DNA from 4 places in the Paenibacillus sp. YSY-4.3 genome. Region 3 is predicted to be linked to each of the others. Evidence: riboswitches for the same ligand, from Rfam matches in the RefSeq annotation. Region 3 holds a riboswitch; each other region holds the start of a gene.

Region 1 (5,739 bases), on a different contig from region 3:
TCGAAAATTTCTTTTGCATATATATGCATAATGATCTATAATTAGCCCAGTGAAATCATGAGACGATGATAATTTTTATAACTAGCAAGGAGAGAGATTAATGAAAAAATGGGGTACATTATTGATGGCGGTGCTGCTGCTTACGACTATGCTGGCAGCTTGCGGACAAGATAAGGAAGCGAAGAACAGCTCGCAGGGAACTAATGCGCCAGGGGCAAAGAAGCTGGTTCTCGGATTGAGCGCCGACTTCCCGCCATATGAGTTCCATATCAAGAACGATAAAGGGGAAGACCAAATCGTCGGTTTTGACGTAGAGATTGCCAAAGAAATCGCTAAGGATATAGGGGCAGAGCTCGAGATCAAGGATATGGTATTCTCCTCTCTGCTTAATGAGCTCGGCAGTGGCCGGGTGGATATGGTCATTTCCGGATTGAGCCCGACACCTGAGCGTGCTAAAGAAATCGAGATGTCGCAAATCTATTACAACGCTAAGCAAGCTGTCGTAGCGCGCGCGGCGGATAAAGATAAATATTCTACGCTTGAATCGCTGGAAGGCCTCAAGATCGGCGTTCAGAAGAGTTCGATCCAGGAGGACATCGCCAAAGATATTCCGGGTGCGAAGCTAACCTCCCTGGCGAAGATTTCTGACATCATTATGCAGTTAAACTCGGGCCGCGTAGATGTCGCAATTATTGAGGGGCCTGTCGCCGAATCGTTCGTGAAGAACGTGGATGGTATCGTCATTACGGATGCGGAGCCGGTAACTGAGGATGAAGGCTACGTCGTAGGCATTAAGAAGGGCAATAAGGAGCTGCTTGATCAAGTGAATGCCACATTGGATCGTCTGATTCAGGACGGCAGTATTGAGAAATTCGTGCAAGAAGCCAGCGATCTGTCCATTAGATAACTTGGCGTTGGCTATGCGATGATAAGACAACTTGGCAGAAAATAGCGGAGCAATTTCGCTATTTTTCTGTTTTTTTAAGAAATGGGCGCTTTAATTGGAGGTATGATAGGTTATGAACTTTTTTGCTGAGTTTGGAACGATGTTTTGGGAATACCGCAGTTATTTTCTAACTGGGCTGCAGTACACGTTATTGCTTGCTGCGTTAGGCGTATTATTCGGATTCATACTCGGATTGCTCGTCGCTTTGATCCGGATGTCGCCATGGGGGATCGTACGATTTATCGGGCATGCCTGGGTTGAGTTTCTACGCGGGACGCCGATGCTTGTGCAGTTGATGATCATTCATTACGGCTTGTCATACATGTTCGACATTGCCTTCAGTCCAATCGAATCAGGAGCAATTACGCTGTCCATTAACAGCTCGGCTTATTTGGCGGAAATATTCCGTGCGGGCATTCAGGGTGTGGACCGAGGTCAGAGCGAAGCGGCGCGTTCGCTCGGGATGACGCAGGGACAAACGATGCGTTTCATTATTATTCCGCAGGCGATCAAAAACGTGCTGCCGGCCATCGGCAATGAGTTCGTCGTTATCGTCAAGGAATCGTCGATCGTATCCTTTATCGGGGTGACCGAGATTATGTTCCAGGCGGGTGCTGTTCAAGGGATTACGTATAACGGCATGATGCCGTTCCTGATCGTTGCTGTGATGTATTTTATCGTAACTTTTACGCTTTCCCGCATTTTGGGTCGTTTCGAAAGGAGGTTGCAGGCTAGTGATAACCGTTAAAAATTTGCATAAAAAATTCGGTCAGCTGCATATTTTAAAAGGCATTGACCTGAAAATCAACCGCGGCGAGGTCGTCGTCGTCATCGGGCCGAGCGGATCTGGAAAAAGCACGTTCCTGCGCTGCTTGAACCGGTTGGAGGAGCCGTCCAGCGGTGAAATCTATTTCGAGGGAGAGCTTATTACCGGCAAGAGTCATAATATTAACAAAACCCGCGAGAAGATGGGGATGGTGTTTCAGCATTTTAATCTGTTTCCTCATAAGACGGTGCTTGAGAACGTCATGATGGCTCCAGTCCAGGTAAAAAAGCAGACCAAGCAGGACGCAGAAAAATTTGCGCTTTTACTATTGCGCAAGGTTGGACTGGAAGACAAGAGCAAGGCTTATCCGTCCCAATTGTCGGGGGGCCAGAAACAGCGCATTGCCATAGCCCGCGCCCTGGCGATGGAGCCGCATGTGATGCTGTTTGACGAGCCAACTTCCGCACTTGACCCCGAGATGGTGGGCGAGGTGCTTGAAGTCATGAAGGAGCTGGCGACGGGCGGTATGACGATGGTAATCGTTACGCATGAAATGGGCTTCGCCCGCGAGGTGGGCGACCGCATCTTGTTTATGGATCAAGGCGTTATCATCGAGCAGGGCACCCCGCAGCAGGTGTTCGGTTCGCCGCGGAATCAGCGGACTCAGGATTTCTTAAGCAAAGTTTTGTAATTAGATAGATTGGCAAAGGCATGACCGACTGGTCATGCCTTTTTGCGTTGGCGGGTAAAAATTAAATTTTTTGTCATGGTTTCCGTCATTGTATTTCCTTGATAAATGTTGGTTTTTATACCATTGGTAACATTTGCATGGCCCATAGGTTACAAAGTTGTGATATATTCATAACGGCCGAAACACTGCTAAGGCAGGTGCGGGGGACGATTTATGACAAGCGATGCAAATGCAAAGGTAACAGCTTGGCTTGTCTCGGGGTGAAGCGCTACATAATCCGGCGCCGGGAGCTATCCTTTTTTCCGAATCCGACAACTAACTCCGCAGGCAAAGTTAAAGGAGGAGCATCATGTTTAAACAGCGTAAAGGTCTTCATAAATTGGGGATGGGGATTAAGACTGCGGTGATTGCAGCAGGGTTGTTGGGAGCACTGCATGCCGTGCCAGCATATGCGGATTCAGTACATACGGCAAAGAGTGGAGATACCTTCTATTTTCTCGCCAAGCAGTACGGAGTCAATTTGGACAAGCTTATGCAAGCTAATCCAAGCATAGAAGCAACGAATATTTACGAGGGCTTGAAAATTACGATTCCAGGTCAAAACATGCAGGCGCTTTCTGCTTCGGGCAGCGAAATCCAAACATTGTCCACGCTTAAGGTATTTTCTGCGGACCGGGTAGTGCAGGCTTGGGGCAAATCGTTTAACTACAAATCTACGAAAAAAGTCAAAGCTACGGCTTACTCCGCAGCAGCCAGTGAAAATGGGAAATGGGGCGCCGTCGATTACTACGGCAATCCTTTGAAGCTCGGAACGATCGCTGTTGATCCAAATGTCATTCCGATGGGCACGAAAGTGCTAGTCACTGGACACAGCCATTCCGATTTGCCGAAAAATGCATTCGTCGCCACGGCAACCGATCAGGGCAGCGCAATCAAAGGCGACCGGATTGATATATTCATTCCGGCGAGCCCGCAGAAGGTTAACGAGTTCGGTTTTCAGGATGTCACGCTCTATATTTTGGATTAATATCAGCCTGGTCACGATTTAAACTATTTATCTTAAAAAGGACGTTCCACTGCGAGATCCGCATGGAAGTCCTTTTTTGCATTGCAAGCAATGTCCGCTTACAAAGCTTTCTTATAAGATAGCAGCTCGGGGATCGTTACAAAGCGGTAGCCACGGTTCCGCAGCACCTTGATGATATCGGGCAGGGCTTCGATGGTTCCCGTCAAATTGGAACCCGTACCGCCGCCGGCATGCTGCAGCACAATCGATCCCGGCCCGACGGCGCTGAGCACGTTACGTTTTACCTTTTCTTTGCTGAGCGCTTTCCAATCGAGAGAATCGACGTTCCAGTTAATGATTTTGTAGCCTTGCTGCTTGGCCCATTTGAGTTGATCCTCATTAATTTCTCCGTAGGGCGGACGAATGAAGCGAGGCTTATAGCCGATAATCCGTTCGATCACTTTCTCAGTTCGCTCAATTTCACTTTTGAATTCTTGGACGGATTTCTTCTTAAACAAAGGGTGGCTGTAGGAATGGTTGCCGACGATATGTCCTTCACGGTGAATTCTTCGCAGCAGCTCAGGATGCTTCTTCGCCCGGCTGCCAACGACGAAAAAAGTGGCTTTTACGCCGTTCTTCTTCAGTATATCCAGTACTTTCGGGGTGAAGCGGGGATCGGGAACATCATCGAAGGTCAGGGCGACCTGCTTAACCTCAGGACCGCTGAATTTAAACGTTTCTGAGTATTTCCGCCGGAGCTCTCCCAGCGTTAACGGCTTTGCTTCGGCATTCACGGTTTGTTCGGAGGAGGTGGGTTCCGGATTTGGCACGGGTTCGACGGATGCGGGGGTCATTCCCGTAACAAGCGCCAGGCACATTAGCCATACGAGCGGCGCCTTGATGAGTTTGGACATGGATTACCTTCTCCTTTGATCGCTGAATTGTTATCTACTGGTATGCCCAAAACTTCACATAAATATGACCTCCCTCGCAAAGGTGTGCTAATTGTCACAGACTAGCCCACCCAAAAATAGCATCTTAGATAAAGCAGTGAAGCAGTAGATGCGCTTATTCGCTAGAGAGGTGAGAAGCATGGCAGAAGTCATGGCAAATGTAGAAGTAGCCCCGAACATATTCAGGCTGAAGGCGGCAGGAGCGTTTACGGGACGGATGGGTCAATTCTATATGGTACGGGCTTGGGATAAGTATCCTCTGCTCTCCAGGCCGCTCAGCATCTTTGACCGGGACGAGGGCGGCATTGAGTTTCTGTACCAGGTAGCGGGTGAAGGGACAAGGCTTTTTAGCGCTTTGCGGCCAGGAGATGAACTCCAACTGGATGGTCCGTTCGGAAACGGGTTTCCGGAAGTTCTGGCTGGCGGGAGAATTGCTCTGGTCGGAGGAGGCATTGGCGTAGCTCCGTTGTTTTATGCGCTTCGTGAATATTCAGCCTCGGACGTATATTTGGGATTTAGCCGGGAGGCTTATTGGGTTGAGCAATTCGAAGAAGCGACGAGCGGCAAGGTGATTGTGGACATAGGCGGCATGGTGCTGGAGCAGGTCGATTTTGATGCTTATGATACGATTATTGCTTGCGGACCAGAACCCATGCTCAAAGCCGTTCAGCGCAGGAAGCAGGAATCGGCCAGCCCGGCCAATGTATACGTATCGCTGGAGAATCGAATGGCCTGTGGAATCGGGGCTTGTCTCGTGTGCAGCGTAAAGTGCCGGGATAAACGGCGAAAGGCTTGCACGGACGGACCGGTGTTTTTGGCGGAGGAGGTGGTGTTCGAATGATCGACATGTCGTGCAGCATCGCTGGCGTTCATTTTAAAAATCCGGTGGTAATGGCCTCGGGAACGTTTGGTTTCGGCCAGGAGTACGGTGCTCTATATGACATCAATCGGTTAGGCGGCATTTCCGGAAAGGGATTAACCCTGCATCCGAAGGAGGGGAATGATGGAATTCGCGTATTTGAGACGCCTTCCGGCATGCTGAATAGCGTTGGTTTGGAGAATCCGGGGGTAGCGTTATTTTTGCGCGAGGAATGCGATTATTGGGCAGGCCTGGATCTCGCCAGAATCGCTAATTTGGGCGGCAACACTCTGGAGGATTATGTGGAAGGGGCGCGGCTGATTGAGGAGGATAGTCTCCGCCGCAGCGCGTCCGGAAAGCAAGCGGTTGATATGATTGAGCTTAACATTTCCTGTCCGAACGTCAAAGCAGGCGGCATGGCATATGGCATCAAGACGGCAGTCGCCCGGGAGGTCGTCAGGGAGATTCGCCAGGCGACGACCCTGCCGTTAATGGTCAAGCTGTCCCCGAATGCCGAA
Region 2 (5,739 bases), on a different contig from region 3:
TCATTATTTGTTAGAAAGGGAACCGTCATGAAAACTAGTGAAACAATTCATCCAGATCAAATAGAGCTAAAAACTAGTGCGCCTGCGGGCGCCCGCCCTGTGCTGGTAGGTTCAATCAGCTCGTATAAAGAGGAGCAGGGCGTCTATCTATTTCAGGGCGAGAACGCCTCGATTATGCTGCAGCCGGTCAATGACTATATCGTTCGGGTGAAGCTGCTGCCCGGTCATCAGTTCGATTTGCGTTCTACGATCGCCATTCAGCAGGAGGCTTATGCAGGCGTTCACGTCTCGCTGGAGGAGACCACCGAGATGTATAGATTAGTGCTGCCTGAGCTTTCGGCCGTGGTGCACAAAAGCGATGGCCGCTTGGATTTTCATAATGCTGCGGAAGAGCTTGTGTCGAGCGAAATTGAGACCTTTCGGGCAGCCCGCAGCGAATTTGGCTGCCGGAGAAGGATGGAGCCCGGCACTCATATTTACGGATTGGGCGAGAATACCGGCTTTCTGGACAAAAAGGGTGAAAACTATGAGCTGTGGAATTCGGATGTTTACGATCCGCATGTCCCCGACATTGGCAGCTTGTATGTATCGATCCCGCTGCTAATTCATTTTAGGTACGATCGTCCGGCTTATGGCATTTTTCTCGACAATCCGGGGCGTACGTCGTTCGACATGCGTTCGGATCGCGAGGCTTATACGTTTAAAGTGCATTCAGGCGCGATCGATTATTATTTCATTCTTGGCCCCGAATTGAAGGATGTCGTCACCAGGTACAGCGGACTGACGGGGCGGATGGAGCTGCCGCCGGCATGGGCGATCGGATACCATCAGTCCCGCTACAGCTATATGAGCCAGGAAGAGGTCATGGAGCTGGCGCGGACTTTTCGGGATAAGCATATTCCTTGCGATGTCATTTATCTAGACATTCACTATATGGATGAATACAGAGTATTTACGTTCGATCCAGTCCGTTTTCCGAACCCGCGGAAGATGATTGCGGAGCTGCGGGATATGGGCATCCGCATCGTGCCGATCGTCGATCCTGGCGTCAAGCGTGACCCGGATTACCTTCCTTACCGGGAAGGAGTTCGTCAGGATTATTTTTGCAGGAAGCTGGAGGGAGAGGTGTTCATCGGCGATGTTTGGCCAGGTGCGAGCGCGTTCCCCGATTTTACCGAGGAAGAAGTTCGTACCTGGTGGGGAGAGCACCATAGTTTCTATACGGAGCTGGGCATTGCGGGGATTTGGAATGACATGAACGAGCCATCGGTGTTCAACAGCCCTACGAAGACAATGGATCTCGACGTAGTTCATGGGAACGATGGCGATCCGAAAACCCATGGGGAGGTCCATAATCTGTACGGTATGCTGATGTCGGTGGCTACGCAGCAGGGCTTGAAGCGGAATTTACAGGGCAAACGGCCTTTTGTCGTTACTCGCGCAGGCTATGCAGGCGTTCAAAAATACGCGGCAACGTGGACGGGCGATAACCGCAGCTATTGGGAGCACCTTGCCATGTCGATTCCTATGGTGCTGAATCTGGGTCTGTCGGGCCAGCCGTTTGCCGGTCCGGATATCGGGGGCTTCAGTCATCATGCGAGCCCTGAGCTGCTGGCTCGCTGGACGCAGGCAGGCGCATTTTTCCCATTCTGCCGCAATCACAGCGTGCTCGAATCGGTCTATCAGGAGCCATGGGCCTTCGGCCCGGAAATTGAGGAAATTTGCCGAAAATATATCCGTTTGCGTTACCGATTCCTGCCGTATCTTTACACCTTGTTCTACGAGGCACACAAGACGGGCATGCCGATTATGCGCCCGCTCATTTTGGAGTATCCGCATGACCGCAACGTTCACAATTTATGCGACCAATTTATGGTTGGCAGCGGTCTGCTCGTGGCTCCAATTCTTCGTCCCGGCGCGGAATCCCGTGCGGTGTACCTGCCTGAGGGTGAATGGATCAATTATTGGAGCGGAGAAAGAATGGCCGGAGGACGTCATATTTTGGCGCTGGCGCCGCTGGATGTGATGCCGATGTATGTGAAAGCTGGGGCGGTCATTCCGGAGCTGGCCGAGGACGAGCGGCACTGGAAGCCGACCCTTAATGAGGGGGCAAAGATCGTGCTTAGCGTATATGCTCCTGCCCCGGGAAGCGAATCCACGGGACAATGGTATGCCGACGACGCTGAAACCTATGCTTATGAGAACGGGGCGTATAACCTCGTGACGGCAAGGGTTGCATCCAGTGCGAACGCGGTGTCCGTGCAGCTGAAGTATGACGTCAAGGGACTTGCGGTTGTGAAGGGGGCAGCTCTTGGAGCAGAGCAATTGTCGGCAGCGAGTGGGGCAGCTCTTGGAGCAGAGCAAACGTTGGCAGCGAATGGGGGTGCTGCTTCCGAAGCCGTGGAGCAGCGGACAGTGAAGGCTGGAGCCGCTCCCAAAGTCGGGGAACACATGGCAGCGAGTGAAGGTACTGCTCCAAAAGTGTCAGAGCAGACGACAGCCAGTGATGTGCTATCTCTCCACGTGAGACGGATGGAGTTCGTACCTCGACAGATCAATGTGAGCGGCCCCGGACTTAGTGGTCAGGTTCATCTGGACCAAGCCGGAGGCAGCTGGCACTATGATCCTGAAACCCAAGAGCTTAGGCTGCAAGTTCCGAATGTGTTCGTGGACTTGGAGATCGTCGTAGAGGGCTAGTTGTTGCATTTATTTTGTCGAACCGCGCATATTTTGGCGTGACAAGATCAGCTTGAGTAGGAACTCGGGCTGATCTTTTTTGTTGTTGAGTAGTATGATAAAAGGTCACGAAGATCAATCATCTTGAAGGGATTCGATTAGCGAAAGAGCTGCAATAATACATGAATTTTGAGAAAAAAAGCTGTGAATAAAGGAATTGATGCAAGAGCCTCACGGCCCTTTAATTGAACAGTAATAAATTAAACTACTAGATGGTCAGGATAAGGTAACTAGATGTATTTCATACAGTTAGTTTAGCGGTTTTGGCCGTGTTAGAGGGCATTAACTGCAAAATCTACATTTAGTTTTAAGCGATTTCGACGAATTGGCTCCATTCAGGCAAACTAACTGCATGTTTTACATTTAGCGCATGTATTTCTTATATAAGAGCTTAACTAGCTGTATAAAATACATTTAGTTTTTAAATGACCTCGTAAAACCAGGGAGCTGGATGGATGGCCGCCACCAACGATCTAACAATCTCTAACAAACCACCGTCCCAACAGTCAAGGCACTAACAACTACTAATTTATTTACATGGCCCCATAATTAAACTGGAGTCTTATGGCGAAAGCGCAGGAATTTTCCGGCGAAAGTGACCATTTAGGTAGTTTTGTAGAATAATCTGTTCAAATGTTTCCACCTCACCTTATTGACAATGAGAATCATTATCAATAAAATGGAATTGATCAATCGTTGAGAATGGTTATCAATTACGTAGGTGGAGGAATTGAGATGAATCAAACTTCATTGGTATATATATCATGGCTTCTGATTATCAGTGCGGCGGTTTGCCGAAGAGAGGCTGAGCGGCAATGGGAGACTGTTGATGGGCAGAAGCAGAGAACGAGAGGTTCGCAGAGAACGGACAAGGAGGGGAACGCATGCCAAGAGGGCCTTTAAATCATGAGCTGGTACGGGAATTTATCGTGGCCGCGCATGGAGATTATGATGCGGTTGCAAGGCTGCTCAAACAGGAGCCCGCACTTGTGCATGCGGTCATCGATTGGGGGAGCGGCGATTGGGAGAGCGCCCTCGGCGCCGCGTCGCATACCGGGAATTTCAGCATTGCAAGACTGCTGCTGGCGCACGGGGCACGAATGGATATTTTCGCTGCAGCTATGCTTGGAGAACTGAACGTCGTAAAAGCGATCGTGGAGAATCATCCCGAGACCGTCTATGCTAAGGGGCCGCACGGAATATCGCTGATCCGTCACGCCGAGGCCGGTGGGAATGCTGCCATTTTCGTCTATGAGTATTTAAGTATATTCCTATCGAAAGAGGTGGTCGGAAAATGATGGTGATGATGAAGGCCATCCAGATCATCCGGGTCCGAAAAGGCAAAGCAAACGAAGTGCTGGCTCGCTTCAGAACGCCCATATCGGTCCATGCTTTTGAAGGATTCCTGTTCATGGAAGTGCTGATCAGAGATAATTGCCCGGAATACGATGAGCTGCAGGTTTGCACTACTTGGGAGGATCGATGGTATTTTGAGAAGTGGTTAACGAGCAGAGCAGCGCGAACGCTCCACCGCAAGTTTAGAGAGCTTAAGCCGGAAGTCAGCCAACTCATTGGCTCCGAGCTGGCGACTTATGAAGTAGCCGCGCAGTATAGGCCGCTGCGGCAAAAGTTTGAACCGGAACGGGGGATGGCCGGTCCCATGACAGAAAATAACATTAACCGTCAAATTTTAAGAATTTTATAATTATACCAATTCTCTTGTTAATTACCCTAAGGTTGACAATCCCGTCAGTACACCGTATCATAGACACACGCTTAGTTTCTTGGTGATAGCCAGGAAAGCGGGGGAACCAGTTCTTTTTTTTGGGGCGAATCACTCATTCCTATGAGGTGTAGGGTACCATCTTACCCGAGTCCGTCAGCTAACCTCGTCAGCAGTGGATGGGTCTGTTATATGATTATTTATTACGTCTCTTAGACCCTATTTTAGGGTCTATTTTTGTCTTCTGACCCTTGCTGGCGCAGCTGTGTCTAGGACCCCGATCCGGGGTCTTTTTTGTTGATTACTAGGAAGGAGGATGTACAATGACAAAGACTAAAACGAAGTACATTACGAATCTGGACAGACTGACTATGATTCCGGAAGAGGAGCGCGAGCGTTTGAAACCGATTACGGAGAAATTCGTATTTCGGGTGAACGATTATTACTTGAACCTGATCGACTGGAATGATCCTCAGGATCCCATTCGCAAGCTGGTCATTCCAAATGAGGGGGAACTCGAGGAGTATGGCCGCTGGGATGCTTCCGACGAGGATACCAACTACGTTGTGCCGGGATGTCAGCACAAGTATACGACGACCGCCCTGCTGATCGTGTCAGAGGTATGCGGCGCGTACTGCCGGTATTGCTTCCGCAAGCGCCTGTTCCGCAACGACGTGAAGGAGGCCATGTCCGATGTGCAGCCGGGAATCGATTATATCGCCAAGCATCCCGAGATCAACAACGTCCTGTTGACTGGCGGGGACAGCCTTATTCTAGCCACGGAGAAACTGCGGGGCATCCTTGCCCAGCTGCGTGAAATTGAGCACGTTAAAATTATTCGTCTCGGCTCGAAGATTCCCGTGTTCAATCCCATGCGCATTTACGAGGACGAGGAGCTGCTCGATGTGATCCGCACCTATTCTACGCCGGAGCAGCGCATTTACGTTATGGCCCATATTAACCATCCGCGCGAGATTACGGAGGAAGCGAGACGCGGCTTTCAGGCATTGCATGAGGCCGGCGCGATCGTAGTCAACCAGACCCCGGTGCTGAGAGGCATTAACGATGACCCTGTAGTGCTTGGCGAGCTGCTGGATAAGCTGTCTTGGGCAGGGGTTACGCCTTACTACTTCTTCGTGAACAGGCCGGTAGCGGGGAACCGTGATTTCGTCCTTTCCTTGGAAGAGGTCTATCGGATCGTCGAGGAGGCAAAGGCGCGGACATCCGGTCTGGGTAAACGAGTCAGGCTGTCGATGAGCCATACGTCCGGCAAGATCGAA
Region 3 (5,739 bases):
AATTGAAGCCTTGCTTTTCGTCTTTAAGCATCCTTGCGAAAAGACGGAACCATTGAAAATAAACGGTTATCCTTTTTATCGACAGAAAACCTTTTTTTTTTAAGTGGTATTTTCGTTTATAATAAGACAATGGTCTATTTAGGAGATCGTGAAGGGAGCGAATCGCCCGTGGGAGTAAAGCACGGAAGGGAATATGAATTTATTTTGGCGGAATTTACGGAGGCAGTCGGCCGTATTCCGGATTGCTATGTTTTCTTTGAGATGGAGCCTGACGAATGGAAGGGACTGTCCAAGGAAGAGAAACATGAGGTGCTGGAAGCGTTGGCTGAGGATTTATTCTTCGGGCTGGGCTCTGAGCCAGTGATCACTGTAGGCAGCGGGGTCGTCATTTATGACCCGGAGGCTCATCGCATCAATGTATTGATTGGCGAAGAGGAGCTGACCTCAGTGAAGCTGGTTTAGCGGAATTAATGATTTTGCATGCGCCTTAGGGCGTGGTAAAATATGAAGTTAGGAACAGGTAATCATCTCCTGGCGTTAGGCATGAATAGGGCCTGGGAAGAATAACAATAATCCAAAAGTATAATTTTTTTAATTTACCTATAAAGCTTTGTGCATTAAAGGTACTAGTGAGCACTACATAGTTTTGGAAGTTCTTGAAAAAGAACAGGGAGGAAAAGAACATGCCGTTTACACCACAAGAAGTTGAGGCGCATTTGGAAAAGTTGGAAGGATGGGAGCTGGAAGAGGGACGCTGGATCGTTCGTAAATTTACCTTCTCCGAGTTTATGAAGGGCATAGCCTTTGTGGACGAGGTCGCGGCTATTTCAGAGGCCTTTAACCACCATCCCTTCATTACGATCGATTACAAGACAGTTACGCTTCGTTTGACATCATGGGAAGCAGGTGGAATCACGGCCATAGATATTAAGGAAGCAGAGCAATACAATGAAGCATTCGATAAAATGAATTCACCTGAAAAAAGCTTATAGCCGTGATGGTATTGGACTAAATACAGGACACGCCCACCGGGAACGCTAAGTATCCTAGTGGGCGTGTCTTTATCATGCTTATTATTTCTTCTCGGCAAGCCAGAGCGCGACGTTCGCGATTTCCTCGTCCTGCAGCTTATCTTTGAAGGCAGGCATCATGGAGCCTTTACCCTTCGAAATGATCTTGTAAAGCTGTTCGGTTGACATGGTGGCCCCAATATGCTGCAAATTCGGCCCAGCCAAGCCTTCCAGTTGGTCTCCGTGACAGCTGATGCAGTTTGCTTTGACGACGGCTTCCGCTTGCTCTGCGTTTAATGTGACTTCAGGCATTTGCGTCTTATTTTCTTGAGCAACCTGATCTTTACCGGGCAAAGTAAAGATAAGCACCAGGGCTAGTGCACACGCGACAAAGAATAGCCCGCTCATAACCCACTTTTGCATTCCAATCGTCCCTCCTATGTAAGCTACCTTATTATTATAACGGAACATGCTATTTGATCATAGCATTTGTGACAAAAAAAGCAACGAATTCCCCGTATAATTGCTCAAAAGTCACAATATATTATGAGCATCCTCACAGCGCGCCGGAAACAAGCCGTGCAGCGCCTTTCAGGAGATAACCCCTTAATGGCACATAAATGCCTGAGACCGCCTTGCAGGCGCTCCCAGACGCTTTGTAGGCCAGGCTATAAGCGTTCACCCCGATATACCATGCAATAATACGGCTTGGATATTGCGCCGGGGGTCATTTTCTCGTAAAGATCGGTTATGACAAAACCCGATTTCTGATAAGCGCGGATAGCCCGCGTATTCCAGGTAAGCACTTCAAGATCAATGACGTCGGACGGTGCGCGTCGCTGCGCCTCTTTAACAATCGTTAATACAAAGGACTTACCCAAACCATGACCGCATAAATCGGGCCTCATCCCGATCCCGAGTCTTGTGACGTTCTCCATGGGGAAATATTGGGCGAACCCGGCCAAATTTCCTTCCTCGTCTAGAATGGATACATACTGCTCGGCCCGTAAGGCCGGATTGCCGAATTCAACATCAAGAGCCTTCATTTGTTCCCAAGGCAGCCAGCTATAGATATCATAGGGAGAGTCGTAGCGCCAAGTACTGATTGCTTCCCCATGGCGTTCTTCCATAGGAACGATTTTAAACTGAATATCTCGTTTATCCATCTTGCGCCTCCTTGTACAAATGGGAATGCCGTGCCATGGAACTTCGCCGGCGCGATCGTTTTATCAACACTGTAACGGGATTTTATTTTATTGTAAAGGCTCTGGCCGAGAGATTTTTAACGTGGGAGGCGGAGTTATCTATTTATAGTGAAAACGGTTTAGTGGGGCGTTGATAAATAGTACCTATGGCGTGTATGCCTGCAACCTTTTTCCTTGAAGCTTCGTTAATAAGATAGAGCGATTAAGTCCTAATAAAAAAGCCGCGACAATTCTGGCAGGAATTGTCGGGCTATGTAAAAGCAGTAGACATAAATGGGCTAGGTGATTAGGATTGGGCGGCGTGGGTAGAATAGCCGTATTTGCTTAGGATCCGTTTCGCTCCGACATAACGTTCCTTGTAGTAGCTGTTGCTTAATTTATCGGTACGGATTCCTTTAGAAGAAGAGGCATGGGCGAACTTTCCATCGCCGATATAAATGCCGACATGAGATACTCCTTTGCCGGTCGTATTAAAAAATACGAGATCTCCTTCCTGAAGCTGATTCTTCGCAACAGACGTACCCTGCTTGTACTGCGCTGACGATACGCGGGCCAGCTTAACACCCATTTTCTTAAAGACGTAGCTTGTAAATCCGGAGCAATCAAAACCGTTTGTGGTCGTTCCCCCGAATTTGTAAGGTGTTCCGTAGACGGCATTAACCGTCTTGTTCAATGTCGTGTTCGAGTCGGCGTATGCGCTTGCTGTCCCCAACGTAAGAAGAATAGCCAAGCTCGTCGCCGCTGCTGTCAAAGTCTTTCTCAAGATGTTGTGCTCCTTCCAAGGCCTGCGAGGTTAGCTTAAGGATTCGGTTGAAGGTTCCCTATCATCTCTTATGTAGCGAGATCAATTCACCCATAAATGGTTCCCCCGTTTCCCGGGTGCCGGGAATTCGGCTTATCTAGTTGTATGCACCCGAAACGAAACGACTTACAACAATGATGACAAGATTGTAACTTATCACTTTGGTTATTCTAACAAAAACGGCCATCTTTTGCAAGAAAGGCTCTGCTGCAGCATGTTGGTAAAGTTATCCTGTGCCTTTTGAGGGATAAAAAAACCTGTAGGCGGGTTCGGCAAGGAACCACTCTACAGGTTTTCTGGACGTATTATTCTACATCGTCATGATCTTGGCTATCAACCGCAACCTCTTCGTACTTGTCCGTGCTCATGATGCGTTTGGCACCGACATAGCGTTTGACATAATAATCATCGCTTAATTTGGTAATGATTACCCCTTTCTTCGTTGAAGCGTGGGCGAAGCTCTCGCCATCAACCATAACGCCAACATGGGACACTCCATTACCGGAAGTGTTGAAGAATACGAGATCCCCGGCCTTCAGCTCATCCTTCTTGACAGCTGTTCCCATATTGTATTGGGATGCCGATGTGCGAGGCAGCTTGATATCAAGGCTCTTGAATACGTAAGAGGTAAATCCGGAACAATCAAAGCCATCGGTGCTCGTACCGCCAGATACATATTTAGTGCCCAGTGCGGAATCAATAGTTGTATCCAGTTTAGAGTCTGCGAAAGCGCTGCCAGCCCCTAAGGTGAACAGGATGGACAAACTTATAGCTGCTACAGCCAACTTTTTCTTCAAAGAAGTTATGCTCCTTCCAATGCCTGCGAGGTTAGCTTAAGGGTTCGGGTTGAAGGTCCCCTATGATCCCTCTGAAGCGAGATCAATTCACCCAAAATGGTTCCCCCGTTTCCCTGGTGACGGGAATTCGGCTGTGATTTTAACACCATGTGTAACTTATTCGACACTGCTGTCATGCATCTTGTGAATTATGACAGAAATGATTACAAATCTGTTACTTAAAAAGTACTGTTGTTATTGTAACAAGGCAGGGATCATTTGGCAATGGTTAAATTGCGAGAATTATATAGTAAGCATAGAATAAGGCCTCCGCGCATGCGCGGAGGCCTTGTGGCTCTAGGGAGGGGAGAAGATGAAGAAATTTTAACTTTTTTGTTGCCATAGACAATATTGCGAGGATATTTTCCATATTTTGAAAACACTGCGGAAGAATGGGTATGTTTGCTGCAAAATGAGGGCCAGCAGACCGGTCCAGACCCATGATGCCGTGCCGAATAAGATGAATATGATAGAGCAAGAGGCTGCAAGGATAAAGGAGATGCCAAGGCCGGGCAGGAGATGTTTCCAGCAAAGGAGCAGGGACGGCCAGGCATTGCCTTTAAATAAGTAGCCGAATTGCAGGAACAGTACAGTTTGGCGTATGAACCAGCTGTAGCAGAGCCAGCCGACAGCATAAGCGATAGTGACTAGAACGACCGAGATATGGCCGCTTCCCTGCAGAATGGGTGCCAAGGCGGTGTATACTCTGGGTAGGAGCCAAAGCGTAGGGACCAGGATCAAAATAAGCTCCAGGAAGTAGAACAGGGTCACGGGTTTCCAGAATTTCTGAATACCTCTGAATAGCGGGAGGCCGGGCGCTCTATCCTCGCTAGGAAGCAGTCCATATAATATTCCTGCATGGACAAGAGGAGTGAGCAGCAGGCGAAGCAAGACCATGCCGATGATCATCCATAAGTAATGATGAACCTCGGGAATTTGCCAGAATCTATTTTGCCCCTCGATCACAAACAGCATCCGGCTCAGGTCATGGGGGGGAGGGTCGGGATAGCGGTGCAGCACTTGCACTACAGCCGTATTGACCAGCCGGTATAGAAATACTCCCCACAGCAGTTGATACAGGAACAGAATGATGACGGAGGGGAACTGTCTTTTGACGCTGCTCCACCCATTGCGAATATAGGGCATGGTATTCCCTCCTAAAAGTTTTGTGAGCAATACTGCTCTGAATAGCCCCGAACAAAACTTGCATCGGAAGCATACCTAGTTTTGTGAGCAATACTGCTCTGAATAGCCCCGAACAAAACTTGCATCGGAAGCGTAAACCTAGTTTTGTGAGCAATACCGCTCTGAATAAGCTCCGAACAAAACTCGCATCGGAAGCAGCCTACCACAGAAATGGACCGGTCAGCATTTCGAGCAGCTTCGTTACAATAATATTGGAGCGCGTACTGACCTTCTCGTCGAGACTAGCCTTAAAGTAGTTATTAATATGTTTGTTCTCCAGCATCAGCGTGTAGTCCGGGTCGAGCATAGCCCAGGCGAGGGGTTCCTTATAAGTCAACTTCAATTGTGCATGCTCCTCCTTACCATCCAGCACCTTTCGAACGGTATGTCCGTCTTGGAAGGTGAAGAGGATCGGCACCTTTGGATAGGTTCCACCCTTGCGGGTGATGTCCACGATGGCTTCGTACAGAGCATTGCTGTCCTGCCCTACCTTGTATATGTCAATGTTCTCTATGGCATAGTCCGCCATTTTTCCGCCGTATACGTACTGGTTAAAATAACCTTTCCAGGATCGTCCCGTCGTTTGCTCGAGTACCCTCTGAAAATCCGCAGTGGCCGGATGCTTGAACCGATATTTGCGCGCATAGAGGGACAGGGTGCGATTCATGGCTTTGGTACCGATCTGCCGCTCGAGGTCCAGA
Region 4 (5,739 bases), on a different contig from region 3:
AATTGACGGATTGGAAGAACGAGCCCCATATTTTCCCGCTCCAATCCAACGATCCCATCGTTCTCGCATTGGTAAATTCAAATATGAAGATCACGATAGCCCCGATGACAATAAGCGCCCCCGTCATGGACAGAACTACTTTGGAATGCAGCGACAGCTTACGGCTGCGGCGGAAGTCCGCGAGCTCGGACAGCACGATAAAGCCGAGGCCGCCCGATACGACCAGGAACATCGCTACGAAGTTAACGAGCGGATCGTCCACATACCCCGTCAGGCTTTGGAAATTTCCGAACAAATCGAAGCCAGCGTTGTTGAACAGAGAAACCGCATGAAAAATTCCATAGTAAGCGGCCCGTCCAAACGGCATGTCAAACGCCCAGCGAATCGCAAACAATACGGCAGCACTAGCCTCAATGATCAAGGAGTACATTAGCACCTTGCGAATGAGGCGGACGATGCCCTCCATCGTATTCTGATTCATCGCCTCCTGCAGCAGAAGGCGGTCCCGCAGCGAAATCCGCCGCTTGAACACAAGGGAGAAGAGAGTCGCCATCGTCATGAAACCGAGTCCCCCGATTTGAATAAGCGTAATAATCACGATTTGGCCGAATGTCGAAAAATAAGTTCCCGTATCACGTACGATAAGTCCGGTAACGCAAGTGGCAGAGGTCGCCGTAAACAACGCGTCTACGAAAGAAAGGGATTCCCCGGTCGTATTGGCGAGCGGCGTCATTAGTAGCAGCGCCCCGATCAAAATAATCGCTGCAAAACCGAGTACCAATATACGCGGTGGAGATAATTTAAACCATCGTGACGGCACCCTGCTCACCTCTTCTTGTCTTGATCTGCATATCTGAATATTAATACCCATTATTATGGACACTTTGGCAAAAGAAAAAAGCACTGGAAATCCAGAGCCCTTTCGGTTATGGTTCCTGCTGCAGTACGCCTACGAGGTTAGCTGACGGGTTCGGGCCTGCACAGCAGCCCTATTCACCTCCTGCGCCGGACTTTCGCGTCCGTGCAGGGCCTGAGAAATTCACCCCAAAAAATTGGTTCCCCCGTTTTCCACTGGAAATTCGGCTGATATTCTTTTCATATCTTTCATTTCATTTTCATCCCATCTCTATGAATTGGATTATAAGCTTAATTAACGTTCACTACAAAGCTTGATTTACCCGAAATACCATGAAAATAACCTTTGCCGCCTGAAACGGAGCTTGCCACCCTTCATTCTCTGAGTCATGCTGTATTTTTGCGGAATTATTGCCTGTTTACTACCCTTGCTCGTTCGCTTTCTGGCGATTGCTCAAGGCTTATGGTATCTTTACAATGATATCCATTTACACTATTGCAAAGGGGTTTTTGAATGTTATCAGTCTTTTCGTCTCCAGGGCGAGCGCCGAAGCGCAACACTCTTCGGGTGCTGGCCGCCGTAGGCTTCCTCATTTTTCTAGCCGTACAGATTCTGCCGATGGCCACGCCGGATTCGTTGCAGCAAATTCAGAAGACGATCACGAAGCAGCAGGCGAAGGAACTCGCTGCCGAATTTGCCGCCTCCACGCTGGAGCTGCCTGTATCATTGGACCATGCTATAGTTACATACGAATCTCGATCGGATATATATGGTTATTTGTCCCACGAAAATCTAATGAATGCTTATATGAAAAATTACGATGAGCAGTTTCCGCTTGAGGTGTTTCGCGTTCGTTTCGAACAACCCGGCGGTATCCTTAGCGCCTTAACTGTGGACGTTAACATGTATGGCGGCAATGTAGCCGGATTCGAACGCATTGAGACCTATAGCAGCGCCACCAGAGAGCTGCTTCAGAAGCAAGGCATAGAGGGCGGCAAGGGCTTGCTGGTAACGGAAGGTGGCCTGACGCCCGAAGACAAAGCTAGCCTTGCCGCTCCTTACCTTAAAGCGTTTAACTTTGATCCCGCTAAGCTGAAGATCGAGAGCGCAGAAAGCGAATCAGGGCTTATCTACGGGGTACCCGGTTTTGAAGCCGGCCTGTCCCGCGGGCTGATCGAATTCCGCTTCGAAGACGGAAGCGTCTCCTCCATGCAGGCTTACTTCGATCCTCCTGCCGGTCACCTGGACTATGTAAAAGGCCAAAAGAAGCTGGCCAACTGGTTCACCTGGGTCGGCTATGCCCTGTTCACCTTCGTGCTCGGTATTCTGGCGATCATCTACAGTGTGAAGACTAGACCGTTCTCTTCTTTCCTACGAGGCCTGGTTCTGTCCTCTGCTTACTTTGTTTTCTCGATGGTCGGAGCGGTTAACATGCTTCCGCTGCTGCAGAAGGACGGGCTCGGAACCGGCATTCTGATCATTGGCTTCATCGTGCAGGGCGCACTCACCCTGGTTATATCGGCCTCCATTTACTTCTCCCTGATCGGAGGAGACGGACTCTGGCGCAAGCAGGGGCTGAATCTATGGGCCAGAGCCAAAGAACCGGAATACGGACGGCATGTGCTGTTCTCAATGCAAAGCGCTTATTTGTGGGCCTTAGTCCTGCTCGGGGCGCAATCGGTCATTTTTTTCATCCTGGAGCGGACATTCGGCACCTGGTCAACGACTGACGCCTCCCAGTCGGCCTACAACATGATTTACCCCGTCCTATTCCCCCTGCTCGCCTGGGTCGCGGGAATCGGCGAGGAAGCGGTCTATCGCTTGTTCGGCATCCCTATGCTGAAGAAAATTTTCCGCAGTACATTTATAGCCAGCTTGATATCGTCGATGATTTGGGCGTTTGGACATTCCTTGTATCCGATATATCCCGTCTATTCGCGCCCGATCGAGCTGACGATTATCGGACTGTTGTTCAGCTTTGTTTTCCTGCACTACGGCTATATTACCGCCATGTTCACGCATGTCATCTTCAACAGCATTCTCATGTCGCTCAGCCTTATGATGATGGGCGGGACGCTGAACTGGACTGCAGGGATCGTTTACATCGCTCTACCGGCGATCGTAGCTTACGTCATTTACTTATTCAACCCACCGGGCCGGAGGGGAAGCATTCCGCCGGTACAACGCAAAGAAGAGGAGCCGCAGTTTACGACTCCTCATCCCGAAGGGCATTAATAATCTGATTGGCGAGCTTGTCGCCGATCGACAGAGGCCGAAAGTCTTCGACGGAGGCCTCTTTTATTTTTTTGAGCGAACCGAAGTGCTTCAGCAGCAGCTTGCGCCGCTTCTCCCCGATGCCTGGGATCGCGTCCAGCCGCGACGCCACCATTGACTTGGCCCGCTGCTCGCGGTGAAAAGTGATCGCGAAGCGGTGAACCTCCTCCTGAATGCGCTGCAGGAGATAGAACTCCTGACTGTCGCGCGGCAGATGAACCGGCTCCGGCGGATCTCCCACCATGAGCTGGGCGGTTCTATGCTTATCATCCTTAACGAGCCCGCATACAGGGATAAACAAACCCAGTTCGTTCTCCAGCACGTCCACTGCTGCTGAGATTTGACCCTTCCCGCCGTCCACGACGATCAGGTCAGGCTGCGGTAAATTCTCTTTAAGCACCCGCTCATAGCGGCGGCGAATCACTTCCCGCATCGTCTCGTAATCATCCGGCCCTTCTACAGTGCGGACTTTGTATTTCCGGTACTCTTTCTTCGCCGGCTTTCCATCGATGAACACGACCATGGCGGATACCGGGTTCGTTCCCTGAATGTTGGAGTTGTCGAACGCCTCAATGCGCGATAGCGACTCTAACCCGATAGCAGCGCCTAAATTTTCAGCTGCCTTCGAGGTACGCTCCTCGTTCCGCTCAATGAGCCGGAATTTCTCCTCTAGGGACACCCGGGCGTTCTCCTCGGCCATAGAAATCATTTGCCGCTTCAGTCCCCGCTGCGGCACCAGCGTCTTGACGCCAAGCCACTGCTGCAGCTCTGCTGATCCGCTGATCGCGTCTGCGGCTTCTTTGACATCCGCCTCCGTGCCGTCTGCGCCCGCTTCCGTGCCGGCTGGTTTCGCCGGAAGCAAGATCTCCTGGGGCAGTGCCGGGTTATCGCTGTAATACTGCGTCACGAATGACAGGAAATCCTGATAGGCTTCACCGTAGAACGGAAACGCGGAGGCATGCCGTTCGATCATTTTTCCCTGGCGCATATATAATATTTGCACGCACATCCAGCCTTTATCAACGGCATAACCGAACACATCACGGTCTTTGGCGTCAGCCATCGTAATTTTCTGCTTCTCCATCATCGCATCGATGCTCATGATTTGGTCGCGCAGCTCCTTGGCCCGTTCGAAATACAGATCTTCGGCCGCTTCCTGCATTTTGCGCTGCAGCTCTTTCTTGATCTCTTCGTGGCCGCCGCTTAGAAAGGAGTGGATCTCCTGCGTAATCTCATCGTATTTCTCCTGAGGCACCTCCTCCACACACGGCGCCATGCATTGGCCAATGTGGTAATAGAGGCAGACCTCTTTAGGCATGACGTTGCACTTGCGCAGCGGGTACATGCGGTCGAGCAGCTTCTTCGTCTGCTGGGCCGCATATCCGTTCGGATAAGGACCGAAATACTTCGCTTTATCCTTCAGCACCCGCCGGGTAACCTCAAGCCTCGGATGAGGTTCATTCGTGATCTTCAAATATGGAAACGTCTTGTCGTCCTTAAGCAGGACGTTATAACGCGGGTGATGCTGTTTGATTAAATTGCATTCCAAAATGAGTGCTTCCATGTTGCTGGCGGTTACGATATATTCAAAATCACGGATTTCAGAGACGAGCCGCTGGGTTTTACCGTCATGGCTGCCCGTAAAATAAGATCGTACGCGGTTCTTAAGCACCTTGGCTTTCCCGACGTAAATGATCGTTCCTTTGCTGTTCTTCATTAAATAGCAGCCAGGCAAATCCGGCAGCAGCGCCAGCTTGTGGCGGATATTCTCCAGCGCCTTCTCCTTGTCCTGTTCTTGTTCCTGCAGATGACTAACCGATTCATCCATACCCATGTTCCCCCCTCCCCATAATACTACACTAGGGTATGACATAGAAAACGCCCCCGGAGATTCCGGAGGCGTGAAAAGACATGATTCCCGCACCAATGCTTATTGATGCTTAGCGATAAGGCTCTTCAGAGCGTCTTTCGAGTTCAAACCGACCACTTTATCGACCGGTTGTCCGTCCTTGAAAAGAATGAGCGTCGGAATGCTCATCACGCCGAAGCGGGAAGCCGATTCTGGGTTATCGTCAACATTAACTTTTGCGATCTTGACGGAATCGCCTACTTCAGTTGCCAGATCCTCCAGAATAGGAGCGATCATTTTACAAGGACCGCACCAAGGAGCCCAGAAGTCAACCAGGACAGTTCCTGTGCTTTCCACTTCATTATTGAAAGTTTGATCGGATACGTTAACGATTGCCATATTAATCTCCTCCTTCATGTTAAGGGCACGTATAACATGTTATTTAAACATGGTTTGTGTCATACATATTGTATAATGCCGCTAAAAATTAGCGTCATTCAAAGTATACCACAAATATATAGCAAATGAAAAATCGTACTACCTGCTTGTTCTTTACAAACCGTTGAACGTTTGGTTATACTAATAATAACCCAAAACCGTTTTGTCTATGACGTATTTCATTGATAAATATAATTTTCGAGGAGGCCCCATCGCCATGGACGCAAATACGCACGTAAATGACCCGCGGGAGCATATCAACGAAGAGCCGCGCAACGATTTGTTTGACCTGATGAATGGCTTTTTTGGCATGCTGACGGTT

The links. Region 3 has a riboswitch for cyclic di-AMP ahead of ACYUJT_RS24975 (C40 family peptidase). Riboswitches for the same ligand answer to the same signal wherever they lie in the genome.
Region 1: it holds a riboswitch for cyclic di-AMP, as region 3 does, so the genes downstream of both, ACYUJT_RS20260 (3D domain-containing protein) here and ACYUJT_RS24975 (C40 family peptidase) in region 3, are expected to answer to the same signal.
Region 2: it holds a riboswitch for cyclic di-AMP, as region 3 does, so the genes downstream of both, ACYUJT_RS21255 (KamA family radical SAM protein) here and ACYUJT_RS24975 (C40 family peptidase) in region 3, are expected to answer to the same signal.
Region 4: it holds a riboswitch for cyclic di-AMP, as region 3 does, so the genes downstream of both, ACYUJT_RS17195 (TrkH family potassium uptake protein) here and ACYUJT_RS24975 (C40 family peptidase) in region 3, are expected to answer to the same signal.

The regions. Positions count from the first base shown of each region.
Region 1 is NZ_BAABMC010000007.1:125,709-131,447, reverse strand. It holds gene ACYUJT_RS20275 (transporter substrate-binding domain-containing protein) at 101-907, shown strand; gene ACYUJT_RS20270 (amino acid ABC transporter permease) at 1,020-1,694, shown strand; gene ACYUJT_RS20265 (amino acid ABC transporter ATP-binding protein) at 1,681-2,403, shown strand; cyclic di-AMP (ydaO/yuaA leader) riboswitch at 2,569-2,750, shown strand; gene ACYUJT_RS20260 (3D domain-containing protein) at 2,753-3,430, shown strand; gene ACYUJT_RS20255 (polysaccharide deacetylase family protein) at 3,529-4,323, opposite strand; gene ACYUJT_RS20250 (dihydroorotate dehydrogenase electron transfer subunit) at 4,502-5,203, shown strand; gene ACYUJT_RS20245 (dihydroorotate dehydrogenase) at 5,200-5,739, shown strand, end outside.
Region 2 is NZ_BAABMC010000008.1:105,260-110,998, reverse strand. It holds gene ACYUJT_RS21275 (glycoside hydrolase family 31 protein) at 28-2,697, shown strand; gene ACYUJT_RS21270 (hypothetical protein) at 3,472-3,639, shown strand; gene ACYUJT_RS21265 (ankyrin repeat domain-containing protein) at 3,621-4,034, shown strand; gene ACYUJT_RS21260 (antibiotic biosynthesis monooxygenase) at 4,031-4,441, shown strand; cyclic di-AMP (ydaO/yuaA leader) riboswitch at 4,500-4,649, shown strand; gene ACYUJT_RS21255 (KamA family radical SAM protein) at 4,783-5,739, shown strand, end outside.
Region 3 is NZ_BAABMC010000016.1:29,863-35,601, reverse strand. It holds gene ACYUJT_RS24995 (hypothetical protein) at 169-462, shown strand; gene ACYUJT_RS24990 (4a-hydroxytetrahydrobiopterin dehydratase) at 684-992, shown strand; gene ACYUJT_RS24985 (c-type cytochrome) at 1,074-1,433, opposite strand; gene ACYUJT_RS24980 (GNAT family N-acetyltransferase) at 1,679-2,176, opposite strand; gene ACYUJT_RS24975 (C40 family peptidase) at 2,502-2,978, opposite strand; cyclic di-AMP (ydaO/yuaA leader) riboswitch at 2,983-3,121, opposite strand; gene ACYUJT_RS24970 (C40 family peptidase) at 3,323-3,814, opposite strand; cyclic di-AMP (ydaO/yuaA leader) riboswitch at 3,820-3,957, opposite strand; gene ACYUJT_RS24965 (hypothetical protein) at 4,178-4,999, opposite strand; gene ACYUJT_RS24960 (M1 family metallopeptidase) at 5,199-5,739, opposite strand, start outside.
Region 4 is NZ_BAABMC010000005.1:94,931-100,669, reverse strand. It holds gene ACYUJT_RS17195 (TrkH family potassium uptake protein) at 1-871, opposite strand, end outside; cyclic di-AMP (ydaO/yuaA leader) riboswitch at 932-1,095, opposite strand; gene ACYUJT_RS17190 (CPBP family intramembrane glutamic endopeptidase) at 1,370-3,091, shown strand; gene uvrC (excinuclease ABC subunit UvrC) at 3,063-4,964, opposite strand; gene trxA (thioredoxin) at 5,061-5,378, opposite strand; gene ACYUJT_RS17175 (YqzM family protein) at 5,635-5,739, shown strand, end outside.